4 regions of the Streptomyces sp. NPDC002640 genome follow, and region 4 is predicted to be linked to each of the others. Evidence: riboswitches for the same ligand, from Rfam matches in the RefSeq annotation. Region 4 holds a riboswitch; each other region holds the start of a gene.

Region 1 (5,640 bases), on a different contig from region 4:
TGCGATGCGTCAACGCCCTCCGCGCGGGATACGGATAGGCCGTGCTCACAGATACGACCGGTTCCGACGACAACCCCCGGCGGCGCGCGTCCGAGCGGCGCGCGCCGGCGGCCGGGGGACCCGGACACCCGGAACCCCTGGTGTTCGCCGCCCAGTTCAGGTCATCGCCGCGAGGCGCCCGGCAGGCCCGGCACTGCGCGGTGCGGCGGCTGGCCGAGTGGGGGCACCCCCCGGGCTCCGACCTGTCCTGCGCGGTCGCCCTGCTGGTGGGTGAGCTCGCCGCCAACGCGGTCCGCCACGGCCGCGTGCCGGGGCGGGACTTCGCCCTCCGCCTCACGGTCGACGAGCCGTCCGGCATCGCCCGCGTCGAGGTCGTCGACGCCTCGGAGACCCCGCCGCCCACGACGGCCGCCGCCCAGGCCCCGGGGGACGCGGAGTCCGGCCGTGGCCTGTTCCTGGTCGACACCCTCGCCACCCGCTGGGGCACCCACCCGCGCGAACCCATCGGCAAGATCGTCTGGGCGGAACTGAAGCTCAACTGACGGCACGGCCACGGGCAGTACGTCACGGTGCGCCGGGCGGCGCCCCTGGCCCGGCGGCCGCCTCACGCGGCGCCCGGCTCGGTGGCGGGCCCGGGCGGCGGTGACGGCGGTGCGTGGGGGCACCGCCCCGCGCCGGCCGTGTCACAGCTCGCCGTCCGCCACCCACCGCGCGAGTTCCTCCGCCGTGCGCGGCAACGGCGCCGCACGCCCCCCGCGCGCGTCCCGCAGCGCCGCGCCGACCGCCACCCCCCACGGCAGCCGCAGTCCCGCCTCGCGCAGCACCTCGGCCCGCGCCAGCAGTTCCCCGGCCGCCCCCGCCCGCGGCCCGGACGGCCTCAGCAGGGCCACGTCGTCCGCCCAGCGCAGCGCCAGGTCCACGTCGTGGGTGGCCATCAGCACCGTGGTCCCCGCGTCCCGCAGCCGCTCCAGCGTGCCCAGCAGCCGTTCCTGCCCCTCGGGGTCGAGCCCCGCCGTCGGCTCGTCGAGGACGAGGACCCGCGGCCGCATGGCGACCGCCCCGGCGATCGCCGCCCGCTTGCGCTGCCCGTAGGAGAGGAGATGGGTGGGCCGGTCGGCCAGCGCCGTGATGTCGAGCGCCGCCAGCGCCTCCTCGACCCGCCCCCGGACCTCCTCCTCCGGCAGCCCCAGGTTCAGCGGCCCGAACGACACGTCCTGCGCGACCGAGGCCGCGAACAACTGGTCGTCCGGGTCCTGCATCACCAACTGCACGGTGGTCCGCAGCCGCGTCAGTCCCGCCCGGTCGTACGACACGGGCCGGCCCTCCAGCTCCACCCGCCCGGACAGCGGCCGCAGCCCGCCGCCCAGCAGCCGCATCAGGGTGGTCTTGCCGCTGCCGTTGCGTCCGAGCAGCGCCAGCGCACGCCCCTCGCGGACCTCCAGATCGAGGCCGTCGAGGACCGGCGGCCCGTCCTCGTACCGGAAGGAGACACCCCGCAGGGCGACCGGCGGCGGCGAGGAGGGGGGTGGCGACGAGGGGGGTGGCGGCGGCGACGGCGGACGGCTCATCCGAGGGGTCCTTCCAGTACGGCGCTGAGGACGGCGATCCCCGCCAGCAGCGCGAGACTCGCGAGGGTGAACGCCGCGGAGACCCGGGTGGACGGCACCAGCACCCGCAGGGTCCCGTCGTAGCCCCGCCCCGCGAGCCCGTCCTGCAGCCGCCCCGCCCGGTCGAAGGCCCGGACGAACGCGGTGGCCCCGAGCCCGCCCAGCGACCGCCAGGTCGCCGCCCGGGTGGTGTGCCCGAGCCGCGCGGCCTGCGCCTGCCGTACCCGCCGCACCGACTCCAGCAGCAGGAACGTCATCCGGTAGGTGACCAGCGCGACGTCCACCACCGCCGGCGGGACCCCGGCCCGCACCAGGCGGGGGAGCAGGTCCGACATCGGCGTGGTGAAGGCGAAGAGCAGGACCCCCAGCGAGGCCGCCGAACTCCGCAGGAGCAGTTCCCCGGCGCGCACCGGCCCGTCGGGGGCGAGCCCCACCAGCGGGCCGTTCGGACCGCCGACCCTCACCAGCAGCGTCGCCGCGCCCGTGAGGCAGAACCCCAGCGGCACCCGGTACGCCCGCCACAGGCGCCCGGCCGGCACCCGCGCCGGCCCCAGCAGCAGCGCCAGCGCGGCCGCCAGGACCAGCGCCGCGCCCGGCCAGGGCGGCAGCGAGACGGCCAGCACGGTCAGCCCGAACCCGAGCACCGCCTTGTCCACGGGATGACGGCGGCGCCAGCGACTGCCGTGCGCCGCCGTGTCGATCGACAGCACCGGCGTCAGACCCGTCCGGAGCCCGGCGCGTCCCCGCGCCCCTCGCCCGCGGCCCCGTCCGCACCCTCGGCCCCCGACCCGGCGGCCGAACCGGCAGTCGAACCGGTCACCGACCCGGTGGCGGACCAGGCCCCCGACCCGGCAGCCGAACCGGCGGCGGACCAGGCCCCCGACCCCGCAGCCGACCCGGTCACCGAACCGGCAGCCGACCCGGCGGCCGAACCGGCGGACCCGGTCACCGACCCGGCGGCGGACCCGGTCACCGACCCGGTGGCGGATCCGGCGGCCGACCCGACAGCCGACCCGGCGGCCGTCCCCAGGGCCGCCACCGCCCTGGCCTCGCCCTGGCGCCGTCCCCGCCACAGCCCCAGGCAGTAGGCGACCACTCCCGCGCCCACCGCCGCCTGCAGGGCGAACAGACCCGACTCGATCTCGCCCGACGGCGGCTCGTAGACCGGGGAGAACCACGGCCGGTAGTCCGGGTCGATCTCCTGGATCGCCACCTCCGCCTCGGCGTCCGCGCCGGCGAACGGCTCCTCCTTGTGGTCCCCCAGTCCGAACGCCACCGGCAGCACGGCCAGCAGGACGACGCCCAGCACCAGCAGCAGGTTGATCCGCGCGTTCCGGCTCATCGGGCCACCGCCTCGGCGTCGGCCTTGCCGCGGGTGCCCGGACGCAGCCCCAGCCGCGCCAGTTGCCCGCCGTTGGACTGCGCCAGCAGCCGGACGACCAGCACCGTGAGCAGCCCCTCGCCGACCGCGAGCGGGATCTGCGTCACCGCGAAGATCGAGCCGAACTTGCCCAGCGCGCCCGCGAATCCGCTCGCCGGGTCCGGGAACGCCAGCGCCAACTGCACGCTGGTCACACAGTAGGTGCTCAGGTCGGCGACGAACGCGGCGCAGAACACCGCGACTTCGAGCCCCGCCCCGCACCGCCGGGCGAGCAGGTACGCCCCGTACCCGGCCCAGGGGCCGACCACGGCCATGGAGAAGACGTTGGCCCCGAGCGTGGTCAGCCCGCCGTGCGCGAGCAGCAGGGCCTGGAACAGCAGGGTGACGGTGCCCAGCACCGCCACCACCGGGGGCCGGAACAGCACCGCCCCCAGCCCGCTCCCGGTGGGGTGCGAGCAACTACCGGTCACAGAAGGCAACTTGAGCGCCGACAGAGCGAACATGAAGGCACCCGAGGCTCCCAGCAGGAGCGTGCTCTCGGGATGCTCCCTCACCTCACGGGTGAGTCGGCGTACTCCGTGGACGACGAACGGCGCGGACGCGGCGCCCCAGGCGACCGCGTGCACCGGAGGAAGGAACCCCTCGGCTATGTGCATGGCTCAGCAGACCCTCTCCAGCACCTCGTGGATGGACGACGCGCCTTGGCCGGTCTCCTGGCTGACGGGTACCACACGCCCGTGCTCCGCCTTCCCGGGTCCGTGAGGACCCAGTGGCTGCCCGCGAGGGCCGGAGCCGGACTTCCCGATCACAGTGGCGAGGGCCGCACCGGCATCACACCGGATTTCCCGTTCACCAAGGCGTTGTGACAGTAATGGGGCAGCCGCTTACTGACAAGCGAGCCTCCCGCCGCTCCGCCGGGTCAGGGACGGTCCAGACCCCAGGTCTGCAGGACGTACGGCCGCCCCTTCTCCTCCCCGGTGATCAGCGGCACGTCCAGCAGCCGGAACCCCGCCCTGGTGGCGACGGCGACGCTGGCCGCGTTCTCCGCCTCCAGTTCGAGGATCACCTGCCGCGCCCCCAGCTCCTCGAAGGCGTACGAGGCCATCACCCGCACCGCGCGGGCCGCGAGCCCCCGGCCCCGGTGCGCGGGCCCCACCGCGTACCCGATCTCCGTCCCCTCCGGCGCACGCCGCAGCATCACCTCGCCGAGCGGGGCCCCGCCGTCCTCCGTGACGGCGAGCAGCACGGCCTTCCCCTCGGCCCGCAACTGCCGGGTGCGCACCAGCCGTTGCTCGGCCGCCTTCTCGTCGAAAGGGGAGACGATGGGCGTCCAGTAGGCGATGTCGGGGTGGTCGAACAGGGCCGGCATCGCCGCCACGTCGTCCTCCGTCCAGTCACGGAGGACGAGGCCCTCCCCGCGCAGCTCCATCCGCTCCGGGAACGCGGGCTGGTCGAGCTGCTCGGGCGGTGCATCGGTCATGGCAGGGCCTCCGGGCGACGGGCGACGGGCACGAACGCGCATCCTGTCCCCCGCCACCCGCCCCTGTCAGCCGCTTTTCCGCCCCGCTGCCACGGCCGCCGCCCCGGCGGCACCGGCTCACCGCCCGCCCGCACGGGCGCCACACTCCTTCGCACCCTCCGACGCCAGACGCATCCGCCGCGCCCCCACCCCCGGAAGTGCGCCGTCCGCCCCGCCCGTGTCCCCCGGCGGTGGCCTCCGCCGGTTCCGCAGGGGCCCGTCAGGGTCTCCTCAGGGGCCCTCAAGCTCTCTCAGGGCTCGAAGCGGTAGCCCATGCCCGGCTCGGTGATCAGATGGCGGGGGTGCGAGGGGTCCGCCTCCAGCTTGCGGCGCAGCTGGGCCATGTAGACGCGCAGGTAGTTGGTCTTGTTGCTCTGGTAGGCGCCCCACACCTCGTGCAGCAGCTGCTTCTGGCTGACCAGCCGGCCGGGGTGGGTGAGCAGGATCTCCAGCAGGTGCCACTCGGTGGGCGTCAGGCGCACCTCCCGGCCCTCGCGGGTCGCTCTCTTCGCCACCAGGTCGACGGTGAACGAGCCGGTCTCCACCAGGCTGCTCTCCGGCTCCGACGACACCGCCCGGGTGCGCCGCACCGCGGCCCGCAGCCGCGCCAGCAGCTCGTTCATGCTGAACGGCTTGGTCACGTAGTCGTCCGCCCCGGCGTCCAGCGCGGCGACCTTCTCGTCGGAGCCCTGACGCGCGGACAGCACCAGGATCGGCACCCGGGTCCAGCCGCGCAGACCCTCGGTGACCTCGACGCCGTCCATGTCGGGCAGCCCCAGGTCGAGCAGCACGACGTCCGGCCGGCGCGCGGCGGCCAACCGCAGGGCGGTGAACCCGTCGGGCGCCGCGTCCACGCGGTACCCCCGCGCCCGCAGGTTCAGCACCAGCGCGCGGGCGATCTGCGGATCGTCCTCCACCACCAGCACCCGCGTCGCCGCGGGGTCCCTGTCCCCGCCACCGCGGTCGGCCGTCACCGGTGCGTCGACGGTCAGGGAAGACATGGCGGCTCCTGCACGAGGGTCGGAAGAACCTGACCTCACCAGGAAACGCGCAGTTCAGCGGGACATCGTACTTTTTGACGCCTTCCATACGACCCCACCGCCGAACTTTGACGCCCCCCTGACACCGCCGCA
Region 2 (5,640 bases), on a different contig from region 4:
CTGGCCGAACCGCCCCGCGAGGAGCCGCACCCGCGGGTGCTGACCCTCCTGGACTCGCTGGGCGGGGCAACGCCCGCGGTGGTGCTCGGCCGGCGCGGCGACGTCCTGGCGTGGAACCGCACGGGACACGCGCTGGTGGCCGAGCACGTCCCCTTCGAGGCGCCACGCGATCCGCAGGGGCGTCCGTCGATCCCGAGGATGTTCTTCCTCGACCCGCACACCCGCGACATGTACCGCAACTGGCCGGACCTCGCCACGGTCCACGTCGCCTATCTGCGCCTCACCGCGGGCCGCTACCCCACGGACGCCCGCCTCGCCGGGCTGATCGGCGAACTCAGCATGAACAGCGTGGACTTCGGCGCGATGTGGGCGACGGGTGACGTCTCCGACTGCACGACGGGGACGATGCACCTGCAGCACCCCACCGTCGGGGCGGTGAGCGTGGACTACCAGGTGTGGCTCCAGCCCGACAGCCCCGATCACCGCGTCGAGATCTACACGCCCAACGACGCGACCTCCGCGGACGCGTTGCGCGTGCTGCACCAGCAGAGCGGCCGGGACGACGAGCCGGGGTCGGCGGCCAAAGACGCCCAGCAGTCCTGAGCCGGGCCGGAGTTCAGCCGCGACCCCGACGTCGCGCCGAGCGGCCGCGGTGGGCTCACGACGCCGTCGGCAGGAAGGTCACCTGCAGGGCGCCCGTGCGCGGATGGACGGCGACCTCGCTCGCCACGCCGTAGACCCGCGCCAGCAGTTCGGGGGTGAGGACCTCGGCGGGCGGACCGGAGGCGGTGACCCGGCCGTCGCACAGCACGTACAGGCGGTCGCAGTAGTACGCCGCGAGGTTCAGGTCGTGCAGGGCGACCAGCACCGTGGCCGACAGCCGCCGCAGGACGCCGAGAACGTCGAGCTGGTGGCGGATGTCGAGGTGGTTGGTGGGCTCGTCCAGGACGAGAAGGGAGGGTTGCTGGGCGAGGGCCCGGGCGATGAGGACGCGCTGGCGTTCGCCGCCGGAGAGCTGGTCGAAGGGCCGGTGGGCCAGGCCGGTGGCGTCGACCTCGGCCAGCGCCGACCGGATCAGTTCCGCGTCCTCGGGGGTGTCTCCGTCGAGGAGCCGCTTGTGCGGGGTCCGGCCCATCGCGACGACCTCCCGCACGGTCAGGTCGAAGTCCGCGCCCTGCTCCTGCACCACGGCCGCCACCGTGCGGGCCAGCCGCCGGACCGGCATCGACCAGGCGTCGACGCCGTCCACGTCCACCCGGCCGGAAGCCGGGCGCAGGGCGTGGTAGACCGCCCGCAGCAGACTGGACTTGCCGCTGCCGTTCGGCCCGACCAGGCCGACGACCTCGCCGGGGCGGGCGGTCAGCGAGACGTCCCGCACCAGGTGATGGGCGCCGGCGGTGAGGCTGACGCTCTCGACGACGAGTTCCGTGCCGCTCATGCCGCTCATGTCCCTCCTCGGTCGGATGCCCGCCGCCCGTCGCGGCGCAGCAGCCACAGGAAGAACGGGCCGCCGCACAGTGCCGTGAGCACGCCGACGGGGATCTCCGTGGGCGCGGCGACCACGCGTGCGGCGATGTCGGCCCAGACGAGGAAGACCGCGCCGCCGAGGGCGGCGGTCGGCAGCACCCGGCGGTGGTCTCCGCCGACGACGAGGCGGACGACGTGCGGAAGGATCAGACCGACGAAGCCGATCGGCCCCGCCGCCGCGACGAGGACACCGGTGATCAGGGAGAGCAGGACGAACATGCGGGCACGGAAGCGCGCGACGTCCAGCCCCATGGTGGTCGCGGCCTCCTCGCCGGCGAGGAGCAGGTTCAGGTTCCGGGCCTGGACCATGAGGGCGCCGACGCCCAGCAGCAGCGCCGCGCCGGGCAGCCACAACGTGCTCCAGTTCACGCCGCCGAGGCCGCCGAGGGTCCACGCCAGGACCGCGCGGGCCTCGTTGCCGTGGTCGGTGGTGAGCAGCAGCAGGTCCAGGATCGCGGTGAGCACCGCGGCGATGGCCACCCCGGACAGCACCAGCCGCGTCGACGTGATCCGGCCACCGGTGCGGGCGGTGGCGTAGACGAGCACCAGAGCCCCGAGGGCGCCGATGAACGCGGCGACCGACAGCGAGAACTGCCCGAAGACGGTGACACCGCCCACGATCACCGCCACGGCGCCCAGCGAGGCACCGGAGGAGACGCCGAGCAGGTAGGGCTCCGCGAGCGGGTTCCGGATCAGCGCCTGCAGGGCGGTTCCCACCACGGAGAGACCCGCGCCGGCCACCGCGCCGAGCAGGACGCGCGGCGCGCGCACGTCCAGCACGATGGTCTCGCGCGCCGCGGACCAGTCGGGTGTGGCCCGGCCGAAGCCGAGCGCGTGCGTCACGATGCCCCACACCTGGCCGGGCGGCACCTGCACCGAGCCGATGGCCAGTCCGGCGGTGACGGAGACGAGCAGCAGAGCGGCCAGGATGAGCAGCGTGACGGGGAGGGAGACCGGGCCCGGCTGCCGGTCGCCGCGCCCTGGCGTGTGCGCGGGCCGCTCGGCGCCGACGCGGCTGTCGGCGTCGGCGGCCGAGGGCGTCACCCGAAGCTCTTGGGGTGGATGCCGCGGGCCAGGTCGGCCACCGCGTGCGCGGACCGTACGCCGACCAGTGTGGCGGTGAGCGGCAGGACGACGAACCGCTCGTTCCTGATCGCCGGCACGTCCTCGAGGGCGGGCTGCGACAGCAGGAACCTCTTCTTCTCCTCGACGCTGCCCGCCCCCGCGTAGTCGTAGATCGCGATGACCTCGGGCTTGCGCTCGACGACCTGTTCCCAGGAGACGTCGCCGAAGACGTCGTCGAGGTCGGCGAACACGTTCTCGCCGCCGGCCAGCCGGATCAGTTCGGTGCCGAGGCTCTCGCCTCCCGCCGTGAACGCGCTCTTGTCCCCGCTGTCGTACACGAAGACGGGCACCTCGGGGGCGTCCTCGACGGCGGCGGAGGCCCTCTCGACCTCGGCGCGGAGGTCGGCGATCAGCGCGTCCGCCCGGTCGGGCACCCCGAAGATCCGGCCGACGGTACGGACCTCCTCGTAGGTGTCCTCCATCGTCACGTGCTTCTCGCCGCAGTACTCGCGGTTGAGGTGGGTGTCGATGCCCGCGTCGGCGAACGCCTGGCGGGAGCGGCCCTCGTTCTCGGCGAAGGCGCTGCCGTAGCCGCCGTAGACGAGGTCCGGCTCGGCGTCGAGGACCGTCTCGAACGACGGTTCCTTGGGCGCCAGTTGCTCGATCGAGTCGAAGTCCTTCCGCAGCTCCGGCAGGACGGGGGAGTCCGGGAAGGAGGTGCCCACCATGCGGTCCTTCAGCCCGAGGGAGAGCATGAGCTCGGCGGGGTGCTGGTGGATGGTGACGACGCGGGACGGCGGCTTCTCGAACGTCGTCCGCACCCCGCAGTTGTCGATGGTGACGGGGAAGCCGTCGGCCGACCGGGCGGGCGCCTCGGCGTCCTGGTCGGCGGTGGGTCGCGACGGTCCGCAGCCCGCCGTCGACAACACGGCCGACAGGGCGAGTACCGCGGCGGGAGTCCGCAGGGCCTGACGCCTGCGCGAGCCGGGGCGGTGGGGAGATCGGGGCATGACGGCGTGCACGTTGAGCCTCCTGGGGAGTCCGCGCTCCTCAAAACGGGCCCGCGACAGGCCAGTGTCCTGACTCCCGGATCGGCGCTTCTCCCCTGCCTTCCCACGCGGTGCGCGGTGGCCTGTCGAAGGGTGCACTCCCCGGTCACAGTGGCGGGACCGTGCCGGATTCGCACCGGCTTCCTGTCTCCCGTCGCGGTGATGACCCGCTGATCCTACGGTCGGTCAAGTCCGGTGCGCAAAGGGCGCCGGATCTCCCGGACGTCCCCGCACCCCCGTCACGGCTCTCCCCGCTCCCCCGTCACGGCTCTCCCCGCACCCCCCTCACCGCTCTCCCGTCACCGCTCTCCCCCGTCACCGCTCACGCACCGCCCGCAGGACCAGCCGTTCGGCGTCCTGGTCGTAGGGGCGGCCGTCGAAGCCGCCGAAGACCTCCACCCGGCCGAAGCCGGCGTCCTCCACCATCCGCCGCAGCTCCACCGCGCTGTAGACGAACCACACCAGCGCGGCCCGCGTCACCCGTTCGCCCCGCACCAGCACCCAGTCGCTGCGCAACCGGGCCCAGTCGTCCAGCACGGTGTCGGTCTGCACCATCAGATCCTCGCCCCGCCGCACCACCTTGGGCGGGGTGACCCTGCGGGCGAGGAGTTCCTTGCCGGCCAGGTCCAGCACGAGCGTGCCGCCGGGTGCGAGACAGGTGTGCATGGTGCGCAGCACGCGGGCGTTGTCGGCCGGATCCTCGAAGTAGCCGAACGAGGTGAACATGTTGAGCACGACGTCGAAGGCGCCCGGCGCCTCGTAGGTGCGGGCGTCGGCCCGCACGTAGGCGACATCGACGCCCGCTTCGGCCGTGTGCTTGCGGGCCCGGTCGAGCATGGCGGGACTCAGGTCCACCCCGGTGACGTCATGGCCCCGGCGGGCGAGCGGCACGGTGAAGACCCCCGGGCCGCAGCACAGGTCCAGCACGCGGGCTCCGGCGGGGAAGGACAGCAGCGGGGAGGTCGCGAGGAGCTCCTCGGCCTGGGTGTGGCGTTGTTCCGAGAACAGGAAGTCGTGGAACTCGGTCCAGAAGTCGTCGTCCTGGAATCCGCCGGTCCGTGGCATGCGGTCTCAGTGCTCCTTCGTGTCGGTCGTGTCTGTCCGTCGTGAGGTGGGGTGTTCCGTCGTCCGGCCGCGCACGGCCAGCAGCACCGGAGGCAGCAGCAGGCACTGGGCTGCGGCCAGCAGCCAGAACCGCCCCGTGTCCCCGGAGTCGGCGGTGAGGCTGTACATCTGGCCGCCGAGCACTCCGCTCGCGCACGCCCCGAGCCCCGCGGCGAGCCGTTGCTGGCCGAAGACCACGGCGTCCGACCGCGGGCTGCGGCGCAGTGCCTCCAGGTCGTTCTTGAGGAACAGGACGATGTCGCCCAGGGTGATCAGCGCTCCGCCCGCCAGCAGCGCCGGCCGGGTGCCGATCGCCAGGACGGCCAGTCCGGCTCCCAGACCGGTGAAGCCGGCCGTGAGGGCCGCGGGGTACGACATGCGCCCGATCGCGTCCGACGCGAGCGGCTGGACGACGATGACCAGGGCGAAGCAGAGCAGCAGGACCAGACTGTAGAAGGTGCTGGAGGCCCGCTCGACGGCGTACACCGCCAGGTAGTGCTGGAAGTGGAAGTAGAGGTAGAAGGCGATCGCGTTGGCGGCGAAGGGCAGGAGTGCCACCCCGGCCAGCAGACCGCCGCGCCCGGCCGTCCCCGGGTCCGCCGCCCTTCCCCCGGGCGCGACCGGGAGCCGCAGGTGGCCCGCGGTGACCAGGACGAAGAGGGCGGTGACGGCGGTGAAGAGCCAGCCGGGGGAGGACAGGACGAACGGTCCGGCCACCAGTGGCCCCACGGCCATGCCGGCGTTGAGGGCCGCGTTGCCCGCCGACAGGAAGGCCGGCCGGAACCCGTCGTCCACGCCGTGCACCAGGTAGGCCTTGTTGGCGGGCAGGTACAGAGCCGCGCCGCAGCAGGTGAGGACCAGTGCTCCGACCGCCAGCGGCGGCCAGCGCAGCGCC
Region 3 (5,640 bases), on a different contig from region 4:
CGCATCGTGGCTGCAAATATCTACTTCCGCTCTGACGCGGCGATGCGGGAGCTCTACATGCCCTTTGATGCGCTCCTGTTTTTCGGCGACAACGGCGGTGGTGATCAGTTCGCCCTCGTGGAGCAGCCGGATCGACCAGACATCTTTGTATGGGAGCATGAGAGCGACAGTCGCAGGTGGGTGGCGAACGACCTCCGCGACTATCTGAGACGCTCGCTCGCCCAGGGCGGGGACGAGTGGTACGAATAGCCTGCTCGGCAATACGTGGAAATTTCTAAGGAGCCTCGATTGCGGTCGGGGCTCTTCGCATTCCCCTTCTGGTCCGAGTCTGAGCGTAAGCCTTGTCCATCGGCAGTCGGGCGGCTTGCGCGAGGCGAGTGGTGCTGGGTGGTTGAGCAACGGATGATGGGGAGGAGTTGCCGGGACTTGAGTATGGCGACGGCCTCCTCGACGGGGGGGGCGAAGCGAACTCGCGATGGCATGCGATTGGAGGGGGTCTCTCGGGCGTGGAGAGCGAAACAGCGGAACGGCCCTCTTGCGCCTGGTGATCTCGTTTCCTGATTCCTGACGCTTTCCCTGGGGACGACAACGGCTCCGGCCGCCGTGCACGGCTGGAGGGCGCCGGGGCCTGGCTGCGGTGGCCTTGATGGCCCCGGTCAGGTTCCGGTCAGCGTGCCCAGGAAGCGGATGTGCGGGCGGTTGCCGGGGCCGGGGTGGGTGACCTCGGCGCGGACGCCGTAGACGTCGGCGATCAGGGTCTCGGTGAGCGTGTCGGCGGGAGAGCCGGCGGCGACCACGCGGCCTTCGCGGAGGACGACGAGCTGGTCGCAGTACATGGCCGCCAGGTTCAGGTCGTGCAGGGCGACGACGCTGGTGACGGGGAGTTCGGCGACCAGGTTCAGCAGGTCGAGCTGGTGCTGGACGTCGAGGTGGTTGGTGGGCTCGTCCAGCAGCAGCTCGCGCGGCTCCTGGGCCAGGGCGCGGGCGATCTGCACCCGCTGGCGTTCGCCGCCGGAGAGGGTGTGCCAGGGCCGGTCCGCGCGGTCGGTGAGGCCCGTGCTCGCCAGGGCGGCGCGCACGGCGGCCTCGTCGCGCGCGGTCGCGGGGGTCCAGGCCCGCCGGTGCGGGATGCGGCCGAGGCGGACGACGTCCAGCACGGTCAGCTCGACCAGGGTCTCGGCGTGCTGCTCGACGACGGCCACCCGCCGGGCCACCGTGCGGCGCCCCCACTCGCCGAGCGGGCGGCCGTCGAGGACGACGACGCCCGAGGTGGGGGCGAGGACGCCGGCCAGCAGCCGCAGCAGTGTCGACTTCCCCGAGCCGTTGGGCCCGAGCAGCCCCGTCACCGAACCGGGCCGGGGCGCGAGGCTGACGCCGTCGAGGACCAGCCGCCCGTCGAGGTCGCGGCTCACCCGGTCGGCGGCGAGGGTGGGTTCCGCGGTGGGCGGCGTGCCGGCGGGCCGCCGCCGGACCGGGGCCGTCATCGCGTCCTCCTGGTGCGGTACAGGACCAGGACGAACGCCGGGACGCCGACCAGCGAGGTGACCACGCCCACCGGCACCTCCTGGGGGTCGAGGACGGTACGGGCGAGGGTGTCGGCCCAGACCAGGAACACCGCCCCGGCGAGTGCGGTGACCGGCAGCAGCCGGGCGTGCCCCGGGCCGACGAGGGCGCGGGCGGCGTGCGGGAGGACCAGGCCGACGAAGCCGATCGCGCCCGCCGAGCTGACCAGCGCGGCGGTCAGCAGCGCCGTCACGGACAGCAGCACCAGCCGGGTCCGGGCGACCGGGACACCGAGCGTGGCCGCGGCGTCCTGGCCGAAGGCGAAGGCGTCCAGACTGCGCGCGTGGCCCAGGCACACCACGAGGGCGAGCGCCAGGACCGCGGCGCACAGCCCCACCTCGGTCCAGCCGGCCCCGCTCAGCGAGCCGAGCAGCCAGAACAGCACGCCCCGGGTGGTCTCCGCGTCGGCCGCCGTCGTCACCACGAACGAGGTCAGCGCGGAGAACAGCTGCATCGCCGCCACCCCGGACAGCACCACCCGGTCCGTCGTCCCGCCGAGCGTGTGGCTGAGCAACAGCACCAGGGCGAACGAGCCGACCGCGCCGAGGAAGGCGCCGCCGGACAGGGACAGGACACCGCCGCCCGCGCCGACGACGATGACCAGGACGGCGCCGGTGGACGCCCCGGAGGAGACGCCCAGCACGAACGGGTCGGCGAGCGGGTTGCGCAGCAGCGACTGCATCACCGCGCCGCAGACCGCGAGCCCGGCGCCGCACACCGCGGCGAGCAGGGTGCGCGGCAGCCGCAGGTCCCAGACGATGCCCTCGCGGATCGCGGTGAGGTCCGACGCGCCCCCGCCCAGGCGGGAGGCGACCACGGACCAGACGTCGCCCACCCCGACGGACGCCGGGCCGATGGTGATGGCCACGGCGACGGACAGGGCGAGCAGCGCCAGTCCGCCGCCCACGCCGGCCACGACGGGCAGCGCCCCGGTGGCCCTCCGCGTCGCGGGGACGGGGGAGGGGCGCAGGGACGTGGTCATCCGGCGAGCCCGTGCTCGCGCAGCGCCGCGGCCACCTTCTCGACGCCCTCCACGGTGCGGATCGTCGGGTTCATGGCCTGCCCGCTGAGCAGCACGTACCGCTTCTCCCGCACCGCCTTCAGGTTCCTGGTCGCCGGATGCGACTCCAGGAAGGCGATCTTGCCGGCGGCCGACTCGGCGGTCTGCGACCTGCGGGTGAGGTCGCCGAGGACGAGCAGGTCGGGGTCGCGGTCGGCGACGGTCTCCCAGTTGACCTGGGGCCATTCCTGGGTGCTGTCGTCGAGGACGTTCTTCGCGCCGAGCGCGTCGGTGATGACGCCGGGGGCTCCGCAGCAGCCCGCCATGTAGGGGGACTCCTGGTTCGCGAACCAGTACAGGACGGTGGTGTCCCCGGCGTCGATCCCCGAGGAGGCGTCGGCGACACGGCTCCGCAGCCGGTCGACCAGCCGCTCGCCGCGCTCCTCCACGCCGAAGACGCGGGCCAGTTCCCGCACCTCCCGGTAGACCGTGTCCATGGTCAGGGGTTCGGTGCGTGCGCCGTCACCGCCGCCGCTGTTGTCCTTGCCCTCGCAGTCGGCGGGCGACAGGTACGTCGGCACGCCGAGCTCGGTGAACTTCTCGCGGGGGGCCACGCCGCCCTTGCCCAGGGTGGACGTGAAGGAGGCGGCCACGAAGTCCGGTTCGGCGTCCAGTACGCGCTCGAAGGACGGCTGGTTGTCGGCGAGCCGGGGCACCCCGGTGCCGGCCTTCTCCAGTCCCTTCATGACCGGATCGGTCCAGGTGGCGGTTCCCGCCATGCGGTCCGCGAGGCCGAGCGAGAGCAGGATCTCGGTGGTGCCCTGGTTCAGGGACACGGCCCGCCGCGGCGGAGCCTCGACGGTCACCCGCTGCCCGCAGTTCTCGAACGTGACGGCTTCCGCGCCGGAGCGGGCGGAGCCGCCTGACCCGGCGGACGCGCCGGAGCCGGTCCCGGAGGCGGAGTCGGAGGCGGGGCCGGAACCGCAGGCGGTGAGCAGGAGCGCACCGGTCAGGAGCAGGGCGGAACGGCGGGCGGGGCGTGACAGATGCACGGCAGAGGCTTCCTCGGCGTCGGACCCATACGCGGGGTCGCGTGGACGTTCGGTCGCCAGCAGGTCTTCGGACTCGGGATCACCCCGGCGAGGCGCCTTCCCGGACCCGGCCGTGACCGTCGTCCAGTGGCTGCTGCCTCGCCCGTCACCCTTACCGCTGCGCGTCAGTTCCGGTCTCTCACCGGATTCCCTGACCCGTGGACGCGGACGACCGCGTCCACGAGTGCGACTGGCGTTCGGAAGCTACCACGCCGCGCTCGAGCGGCCCGCGGCGCCCTGGGCGAACCCGCGCCGCGACGCGTGGTTCCCGCGGCCGAGGCGCCGGCAGCCCGCACGAGACGGAGGCGGAGTGGCGGGCCCCGGCGGGGGAGGGGTCAGCTCTCGTGGAGGGCCTTCTTCAGGGCGTCGACGGCCAGGTGGCGGGCGACGTTCGCGGCACGGGTGTCGCGCAGGCTGTCCAGGAGCAGGAAGTCGTGGACCATGCCGGCCACGCGCACGGAGGTGACGTCGACGCCTGCCTCGCGGAGCTTGTTGGCGTACTTCTCTCCCTCGTCGCGCAGGACGTCCGCCTCGTCGGTGATGACGAGGGTGGGCGGCAGGTCCTTGAGCTGCTCCAGGCTCGCCCGCAGGGGGGCGGCGTACGGCTCGGTGCGCTGCGAGGGCTCGGAGTACTGGTCCCAGAACCAGATCATGCCGTCCCGGGTGAGGTAGTAGCCCTCGGCGAACTGGTGGTACGACGGGGTGTCGAAGTCCGCGTCGGCCACCGGGTACAGCAGGACCTGCGCCTTCAGGTCGATGCCGCCGCGCTCCTTGTTCATCAGGGCGAAGACGGTGGACATGCAGCCGCCCACGGACTCGCCGGTGACCGCGACACGGGAGGTGTCCAGGCCGTGGTCGGAGCCGTTCTCCAGCAGCCACTGTCCGACGGCGTAGTTCTGCTCCACCTGGGTCGGGTACTTCGCCTCCGGGGCCCGGTCGTACACCGGGAACACCCCGGCCGCGCCGGCGCCGACGGCCAGTTCGCGGAAGAGCCGGTCGTGGGTCTTCTCGTCGCCGAAGACCCAGCCGGCGCCGTGGATGTAGAAGACGACGGGCAGCGGGCCGGTGGCGCCCTTGGGCCTGATGATGCGGGTGCGGACCGTGCCCCACTCGCCGGCGTCGACCTCCACCCACTCCTCGTCCACCTCGGGCCGGGGCACGCTCGCGTCGCTCTGCAGGCCCAGGAGGATGTCGCGGCCCTGCTCCGGCGGCACCTCGTAGATCCGGGGGTGCGGGTCGGTCGCCTCGGCCAGTTCCTTCGCCGCCGGTTCCAGGAAGGGCGTGACGGGCGCGGGCAGATCGCTCATGCGGACTCCAGGTGCTCGGGCGTCCGGCGGCCACGGGGTGGTGGTCCGGACGCGCACTCCCCCCTGCTCCTCCTCCATGATCCCGGCCGCCCGCCCCCACGCAACCCGGCCGGGCGCCCGCGGACGCGGGGACCCGGCCGGGCGGTGGACGTCAGCGGCGCGCGGGCGTGGTGGGGTCCGTGTCCGCCGGGGGCAGGGCGGAGGGGGAGGCGGAGGGGGCGAAGGGGCCGTGGAGGGCAGCCCACTGCAGGAGCAGCACGGTCTTGCCGTCGGTGATGCGCCCGTCGAGGGTCATCGCGAGGGCCTCCGTGAAGGGCAGTTCGAGGACCTCGATGTCCTCGCCCTCCTCCTCCACGCCGCCTCCGGCTCCCGTGCGGTCGCCGGGGGTGTAGGGGGCGGCGAAGAAGTGGAGGCGCTCGGTGACCGAGCCGGGGCTCATGTACGCGTCGAGCACGTGGGTGAGCGGACCGAGGACGACGCCGAGTTCCTCGGCGGCCTCGCGGCGGATCGCCGTCTCCGGGTCGTCCGCGTCGAGCAGCCCCGCCGCGGCCTCGACGAGCATGCCGTCCGGGTGGTCGTTGACGTAGGCCGGGTAGCGGAACTGACGGGTGAGCAGGACGCGCCCGCGCCCGGTGTGGTAGGGCAGGACCACGGCGCCGTTGCCGCGGTCGTACGTCTC
Region 4 (5,640 bases):
AGACCCCGATGCGCCAGCCCTGGTTCCAGCCGCGCAGGGCGAGGCCGAAGGCGGCGGTCGACTTGCCCTTGCCGTCGCCGGTGTGGACGACGAGGAGGGGCTTGTTGCGGCGCTGGCGGGTGGTGAGGCCGTCGTCGGGGACGGTGGTGGGCTGTCCCTGGGGCATCAGGCGGCCCTCTCTCGGACGGCGGTGCTCAGCGCGGCGGCGCTGACCTCGCGGACGGGCAGGTGGTCGGCGTGCAGGCGGGCGGCCAGGTGCGCGGCGAGGCCGAGGCGCATCGGCCCGGACTCGCTGTCGACGACGACGGTGCTGACGCCGAGCGAGGCGACCTGGTCGGCGGCGTGCAGGGAGCGGGCGACGGCGTCCTTGCCCCCGGTGGCGCGGCCGTCGGTGACCACGACCAGCAGGGGGCGCAGCCGTGGGTCGCGGCGGCGTTCGCGGGCGACGACGCGGGCGGCCTCGAGCAGGCCCTCGGCGAGCGGGGTCCGGCCGCCGGCCGGGAGGTCGTCCAGGCGGGCCGCGGCGATGTCGACGGAGTGGGTGGGAGGGAGGGCGAGTTCGGCGGCGGTGCCGCGGAAGGTGATCAGGCCGACCTTGTCGCGGCGGCGGTAGGCGTCCAGGAGCAGGGACAGCACGGCGGTCTTGACCTGCACCATGCGCCTGCGCGCGGCCATGGAGCCGGAGGCGTCGACGCAGAACAGGACCAGGTTGGCCTCGCGCCCCTCACGGACGGCCGTGCGCAGGTCCTCGGGGCGCAGGCGCAGGCGGCCGCCGGGCCGCGTCGTCGCGGTGCGGGCGGAGGCGGCGCGCACGGTCTCCACGAGGTGGAGGGGTCCGCGGGCGTGCCGGCCGGGCCGGGCGGTGCCGACGCGGCGGCCGCGGGTGCCGATGGCGCGGCTCCGGCGGCCGTCGGTGCCCTCGCCGGTGCCGCGGACGGTGAGGAGGCGGGGGCGGTAGGGGGCGGTGGCCTGGACGGTGGTGGTCCGGCCGTCGGCCTTCGGCCCCGTGTCGCCGGGCTTCCCGCCGTCGGGGGTGGCGGGCGTGTCGGTGGGGGCGGTGCCGTCCGTGCCGGAGGTGTCGGCCGCGACGGCGGTGTAGGCCGCGGCGCCGGCGGAGGTGGGCCGGTCGTCCCGGCCCGGCCGGTGGCCGGTGTCCTCCTGGTGGGGGCCGCCGGGGTCCTCCCCCGCTGCCGGGTCGTCGCCGGGGGCGTCGTCCTGCGGGCCGTCCTGGTCGGGGCCGTCGTCCTGTCCGTCCGGTCCCCCGCCCTCCGGCGGGGTGGGCGGGTCCGGGGGGAGTTCGTCGTCGCCGAGGATCCGGTCGAGCAGGTCCTCGTCGAGCCCGGGCGCGTCGAAGGGGTTGCGGCGCCTGCGGTGCGGCAGGGCGAGCCGGGCGGCGCGGCGGATGTCGGCGCGGGTGACGGTGGTCCGCCCGGCCCACGCGGCGTGGGCGACGGCGGTGCGGGCGGTGACGATGTCGGCGCGCAGACCGTCGACGTCGAACGCGGCGCATATCTCGGCGATCTTGCCGAGGGCGGCGTCCGACAGGGTGACCCGGGACAGCCGTTCGCGGGCGGCGGCGACACGGGCGGCCAGGGCCTGCTCCGCCGGCCGGTGGCGGGCGGTGAAGGCGGCGGGGTCGGCGTCGTAGGCCATCCGGCGGCGCACCACCTCGGCGCGGGCCGCGGGGTCGCGGGGCGCGGCGACCTCGACGGTGAGGCCGAACCGGTCGAGGAGCTGGGGGCGGAGTTCGCCCTCCTCCGGGTTCATGGTGCCGATGAGCAGGAACCGGGCGGCGTGCTCCATGGAGAACCCGTCGCGTTCGACGGTGACCCGGCCGGTGGCGGCGGCGTCGAGGAGCAGGTCGACCAGGTGGTCGGGCAGGAGGTTGACCTCGTCGGCGTAGAGGATGCCGCGGTGGGCGCGGGCCAGCAGGCCGGGTTCGTAGGCCACCTTGCCGTGCGAGAGGGCCTGTTCGAGGTGGAGGGAGCCGAGGACGCGGTCCTCGGTGGCGCCGACGGGGAGTTCCACCAGGCGGACCGGGCGGCTCTCCAGGGGCGTGCCGGGGTCGAAGGGGCCGTCCGGGGAGTCGTCGTCCGGGTCCGCGGGGTCGGTGGAGAACCGGTCCTGGGGGTGGACGCCGACGGGCGGCAGCAGGGCGGCGAGCGCGCGGGCCGCGGTGGACTTGGCGGTGCCCTTCTCGCCGCGGACCAGGACGCCGCCGATGGCGGGTGAGATGCCGGTCAGGACCAGGGAGAGGCCGAGGTCGTCGAGTTCGGCGGCGTCGCAGCCGACGATCGCGGAAAAGGGGTAGTGCGAACGCACCAATGGCATGTGAGGCTCCCGCTCGTTTCGCCATCCGTAAAGGGCGGGCGCGAGGCCGGTCTTCGGACTTGCCGAGTCCTCGTGAGCGAGGCTCGGTTCACCGCAGCGGGCCTGTGCCGGATTCTCACCGGGCTTCCCAGATTCTCCCCGTGGACCGTCCTCACCGTTTCCGATGGCTGGGCCGTAGGGGCACCTCGTGCCTGTGATCGACCACGATAGCGTCAGGGGTATGACGATCGGCACGCCCCCTCCCCTTCTTCCCGAAATCGCGGCCCCCCGGGTCACCGTCGTCGGCGTGGCCGCCGACGGTTGGGCCTCGCTGCCCGAGCGGTTGCGGCGGGTGGTGCTGGGGGCGGACGTGGTGCTGGGCGGGCGGCGGCACCTGGCGATGCTGCCGGAGGTCGCGGGGCAGCGCCGGGAGGCGTGGCCCTCGCCGCTGCGGGAGGGGCTGCCGGCCCTGCTGGAGTCCGTCGGCGGGGCGCGGGTGGTGGCGCTGGCCTCCGGCGACCCGCTGGTGTCGGGGATCGGCACGACGCTCCTGGACCTGCTGGGGGTCGGGGCGGTGCGGGTCGAACCCGCGGTGTCCTCGGTGGCGTTGGCGCGGGCCCGGATGGGCTGGCCGTCGGAGCGGTGCGCCGTGGTGACACTGGTCGGCCGTGATCCGCGGTTGCTGCTGCGGGAGTTGGCGCCCGGTCACCGGGTGCTGGTGCTGTCCTCGGACGCGCGGACGCCGGACGCGGTGGCGGCGCTGCTGGCGGGCGCGGGGTACGGGGCGACCGTGATGACGGTGCTCGGTGATCTGGGCGCGGCGACGGAGTCCCGGCTGGCGGCCACGGCGGACGGCTGGCTGGCGTCACCTCCCCAGGACGTGCCCGAACTGCACGTGCTGGCGCTGGAGTTGGCGGGGCCGCCGGCCTACGGCCTGGTCGCGGGGCTGCCGGACGACGCGTTCGAGAACGACGGGCAGCTCACCAGGCGTGATCTGCGGGCCTCGGCGCTGGCCCGGCTGGCGCCCGCGCCGGGGCAGCACCTGTGGGACGTGGGCGCGGGGGCGGGCTCGGTGGGGATCGAGTGGATGCGGGCGCACCCGTCCTGCCGCACCACGGCCGTGGAGGCGAACGCCGGGCGGGCGGAGCGGGTGGCGCGGAACGCGGGCCGGCTGGGCGTGCCGGGGCTGCGGGTGGTGACCGGGCGGGCGCCGGACGCGCTGGCCGGGCTGCCGGCTCCGGACGCGGTGTTCGTGGGCGGCGGGGCGACCCGGCCGGGCGTCCTGGAGGCATGTCTCGGGGCGCTTGGGCCGGGCGGCCGGCTGGTGGTGCACGGGGTGACGCTGGAGACCGAGGCGATGCTGGCGGACGCCTACCGCCGCCACGGCGGGGAGTTGACCCGCCTGGCGGTGGAGACGACGGCGCCGATCGGCTCGTTCACCGGGTGGACGCCGTCGCGGACGGTCACCCAGTGGAGCCTGACGGTGGGCTGAGGCGGGGGCGGGCGGGGTCGTAGAGGAACGATTCCCCGCCGGGGGCCGGGTCGAGTGCCCGGCCCACCAGGATGACCGCGGCCTGCCGCAGCCCGGCCTCCTCGACGGCGTCGGCGATGCCGGCGACGGTGCCGCGGAGCACCGACTCCTGCGGCTGGCTCGCCCGGTGCACGACGACGACGGGGCAGTCGGGGCCGTACTCGGGCTCGATCTCCGCCATCAGGTCGCGGATCCGGGTGATGGCGAGGTGGAGCACCAGGGTGGCGCGGGTGGCGGCGAACGCGGCGAGCGACTCGGCGCCGGGCATCGGCGTGGACCGGGCCCGGGTGCGGGTGAGGACCACCGACTGGGCCAGCAGCGGCACGGTCAGCTCCCGCCCCACCACGGCGGCCGCGGCGGCGTAGGCGGGCACGCCGGGGGTGACGTCCCAGGGCACGCCCTGCGCGTCGAGGCGGCGGGTCTGTTCGGCGAGCGCCGAGTAGAGCGAGGGGTCGCCGGAGGTCAGCCGCACGACCTGCTCCCCCGCCCGGTGGGCGGTGACCAGGTGCTCGGTGATGCGGTCGAGGTCGAGCCGCTGGGTGTCCACCAGCCGGGCGCCCGGGGCGCAGTGGTCGAGGACCTTCGGGTCGAGGTAGGTGCCCGGGTAGAGGACGGTGCCGGCCTCGGCGAGCAGGCGCACGGCGCGGACGGTGAGCAGGTCGGCCGCTCCGGGGCCGGCGCCGACGAAGTGGACGGTCACGGCTTCACCCACCGCGGGGTCCAGACGCGGCCGGTCGCCGAGACGCGGGTGCCGGAGGCGCCGACGATGAGCAGGCACCGCATGTCGATGGTGGCCGGGTCGAGTTCGCCGAGCGTGGTGACGGTCAGTTCCTCGCCGGCGCGTCCGACGTCGCGTCCCACCACGACCACGGTCTCCGGCTTGCGGTGTTCGAGCAGGACGCGGCGGGCGGTGGCGATCTGCTCGGTCCTCGACCGGGAGGCCGGGTTGTAGACGGCCAGCACCAGGTCGGCCTCGGCGACGGCGCGCAGCCGGCGTTCGACGACCTCCCAGGGCTTGAGCCGGTCGGAGAGGCTCATGACGGCGAAGTCGCCGCCGATCGGCGCGCCGGCCCGGGCGGCGACGGCCTGGACGGCGCTGACGCCGGGCAGCACGCGCACCGGGACTTCCCGGTAGGCGGGGTCCTCGGCGGCCTCCAGGACGGCGGTGGCCATGCCGAAGACGCCGGCGTCGCCGCCGGAGACCACGGCGACCCGCTCGCCGTTCCTCGCCAGCTCCAGTGCCGCGCGGGCGCGGTCGATCTCGACGGTGTTGCCGGAGGCGTGCCGGGTCAGTCCGGGGCGCTGCGGCACCCGGTCGACGTAGGGGCCGTAGCCGACGACGTGGTCCACCTCGGCCAGCGCCGCGGTGGCCTCGGGGGTCAGCCATGCCTCGGGGCCGGGGCCGAGTCCGACGACCAGGAGTTCGGCGGCGGGCACGGCGGTGCGGGCCGCCGCCGCTTCCGGGGCCCGGTCCTCCGCGCGGGTCGCGGCCGTGTCCTGTTCGCCGGGCCGCCGTGAGCGGGTGCCGTTGCGGCTGTCGCCGGTGACGAGGATCAGGGAGAAGTACGGGACGGTGTCCGGGTCGACCTCGGCGACGGGCAGCCGGCGTTCGCCCTCCATGGAGGCGCGCTCCACGTACACGGCGTGCTCCAGCCGTCCGGCCGCCTCCAGGGCGCGGCGGACGGCGGGGAAGGTGCGGCCCAGCTTCATCACCACGGCGGCGTCGGTGTCGGCGAGGCGGCGGGCGAGTTCGGGTTCGGGCAGGGTGCCGGGGAGGACGGTGAGCACGTCGGTCTGCC

The links. A riboswitch is a leader RNA that binds a small molecule or an ion and turns the genes downstream of it on or off. The one in region 4 is predicted to bind cobalamin.
Region 1: another riboswitch for cobalamin. It lies ahead of ACWD3O_RS02025 (energy-coupling factor ABC transporter permease); the one in region 4 lies ahead of ACWD3O_RS23795 (VWA domain-containing protein).
Region 2: another riboswitch for cobalamin. It lies ahead of ACWD3O_RS12945 (ABC transporter substrate-binding protein); the one in region 4 lies ahead of ACWD3O_RS23795 (VWA domain-containing protein).
Region 3: another riboswitch for cobalamin. It lies ahead of ACWD3O_RS10630 (ABC transporter substrate-binding protein); the one in region 4 lies ahead of ACWD3O_RS23795 (VWA domain-containing protein).

Annotation. Positions count from the first base shown of each region.
Region 1 is NZ_JBSFVZ010000001.1:439,216-444,855, forward strand. It holds gene ACWD3O_RS02005 (ATP-binding protein) at 42-542, shown strand; gene ACWD3O_RS02010 (energy-coupling factor ABC transporter ATP-binding protein) at 684-1,568, opposite strand; gene cbiQ (cobalt ECF transporter T component CbiQ) at 1,565-2,317, opposite strand; gene ACWD3O_RS02020 (energy-coupling factor ABC transporter substrate-binding protein) at 2,323-2,949, opposite strand; gene ACWD3O_RS02025 (energy-coupling factor ABC transporter permease) at 2,946-3,644, opposite strand; cobalamin riboswitch at 3,675-3,860, opposite strand; gene ACWD3O_RS02030 (GNAT family N-acetyltransferase) at 3,908-4,468, opposite strand; gene ACWD3O_RS02035 (response regulator) at 4,759-5,508, opposite strand.
Region 2 is NZ_JBSFVZ010000008.1:57,333-62,972, forward strand. It holds gene ACWD3O_RS12930 (helix-turn-helix transcriptional regulator) at 1-603, shown strand, start outside; gene ACWD3O_RS12935 (ABC transporter ATP-binding protein) at 659-1,438, opposite strand; gene ACWD3O_RS12940 (FecCD family ABC transporter permease) at 1,444-2,571, opposite strand; gene ACWD3O_RS12945 (ABC transporter substrate-binding protein) at 2,568-3,602, opposite strand; cobalamin riboswitch at 3,645-3,825, opposite strand; gene ACWD3O_RS12950 (class I SAM-dependent methyltransferase) at 3,957-4,706, opposite strand; gene ACWD3O_RS12955 (MFS transporter) at 4,713-5,640, opposite strand, start outside.
Region 3 is NZ_JBSFVZ010000006.1:138,720-144,359, reverse strand. It holds gene ACWD3O_RS10645 (SMI1/KNR4 family protein) at 1-249, shown strand, start outside; gene ACWD3O_RS10640 (ABC transporter ATP-binding protein) at 657-1,484, opposite strand; gene ACWD3O_RS10635 (FecCD family ABC transporter permease) at 1,481-2,545, opposite strand; gene ACWD3O_RS10630 (ABC transporter substrate-binding protein) at 2,542-3,615, opposite strand; cobalamin riboswitch at 3,657-3,839, opposite strand; gene ACWD3O_RS10625 (alpha/beta hydrolase) at 3,990-4,961, opposite strand; gene ACWD3O_RS10620 (NUDIX domain-containing protein) at 5,113-5,640, opposite strand, start outside.
Region 4 is NZ_JBSFVZ010000019.1:103,477-109,116, forward strand. It holds gene cobO (cob(I)yrinic acid a,c-diamide adenosyltransferase) at 1-166, opposite strand, end outside; gene ACWD3O_RS23795 (VWA domain-containing protein) at 166-2,331, opposite strand; cobalamin riboswitch at 2,359-2,492, opposite strand; gene cbiE (precorrin-6y C5,15-methyltransferase (decarboxylating) subunit CbiE) at 2,552-3,802, shown strand; gene ACWD3O_RS23805 (cobalt-precorrin-4/precorrin-4 C(11)-methyltransferase) at 3,774-4,541, opposite strand; gene ACWD3O_RS23810 (precorrin-2 C(20)-methyltransferase) at 4,538-5,640, opposite strand, start outside.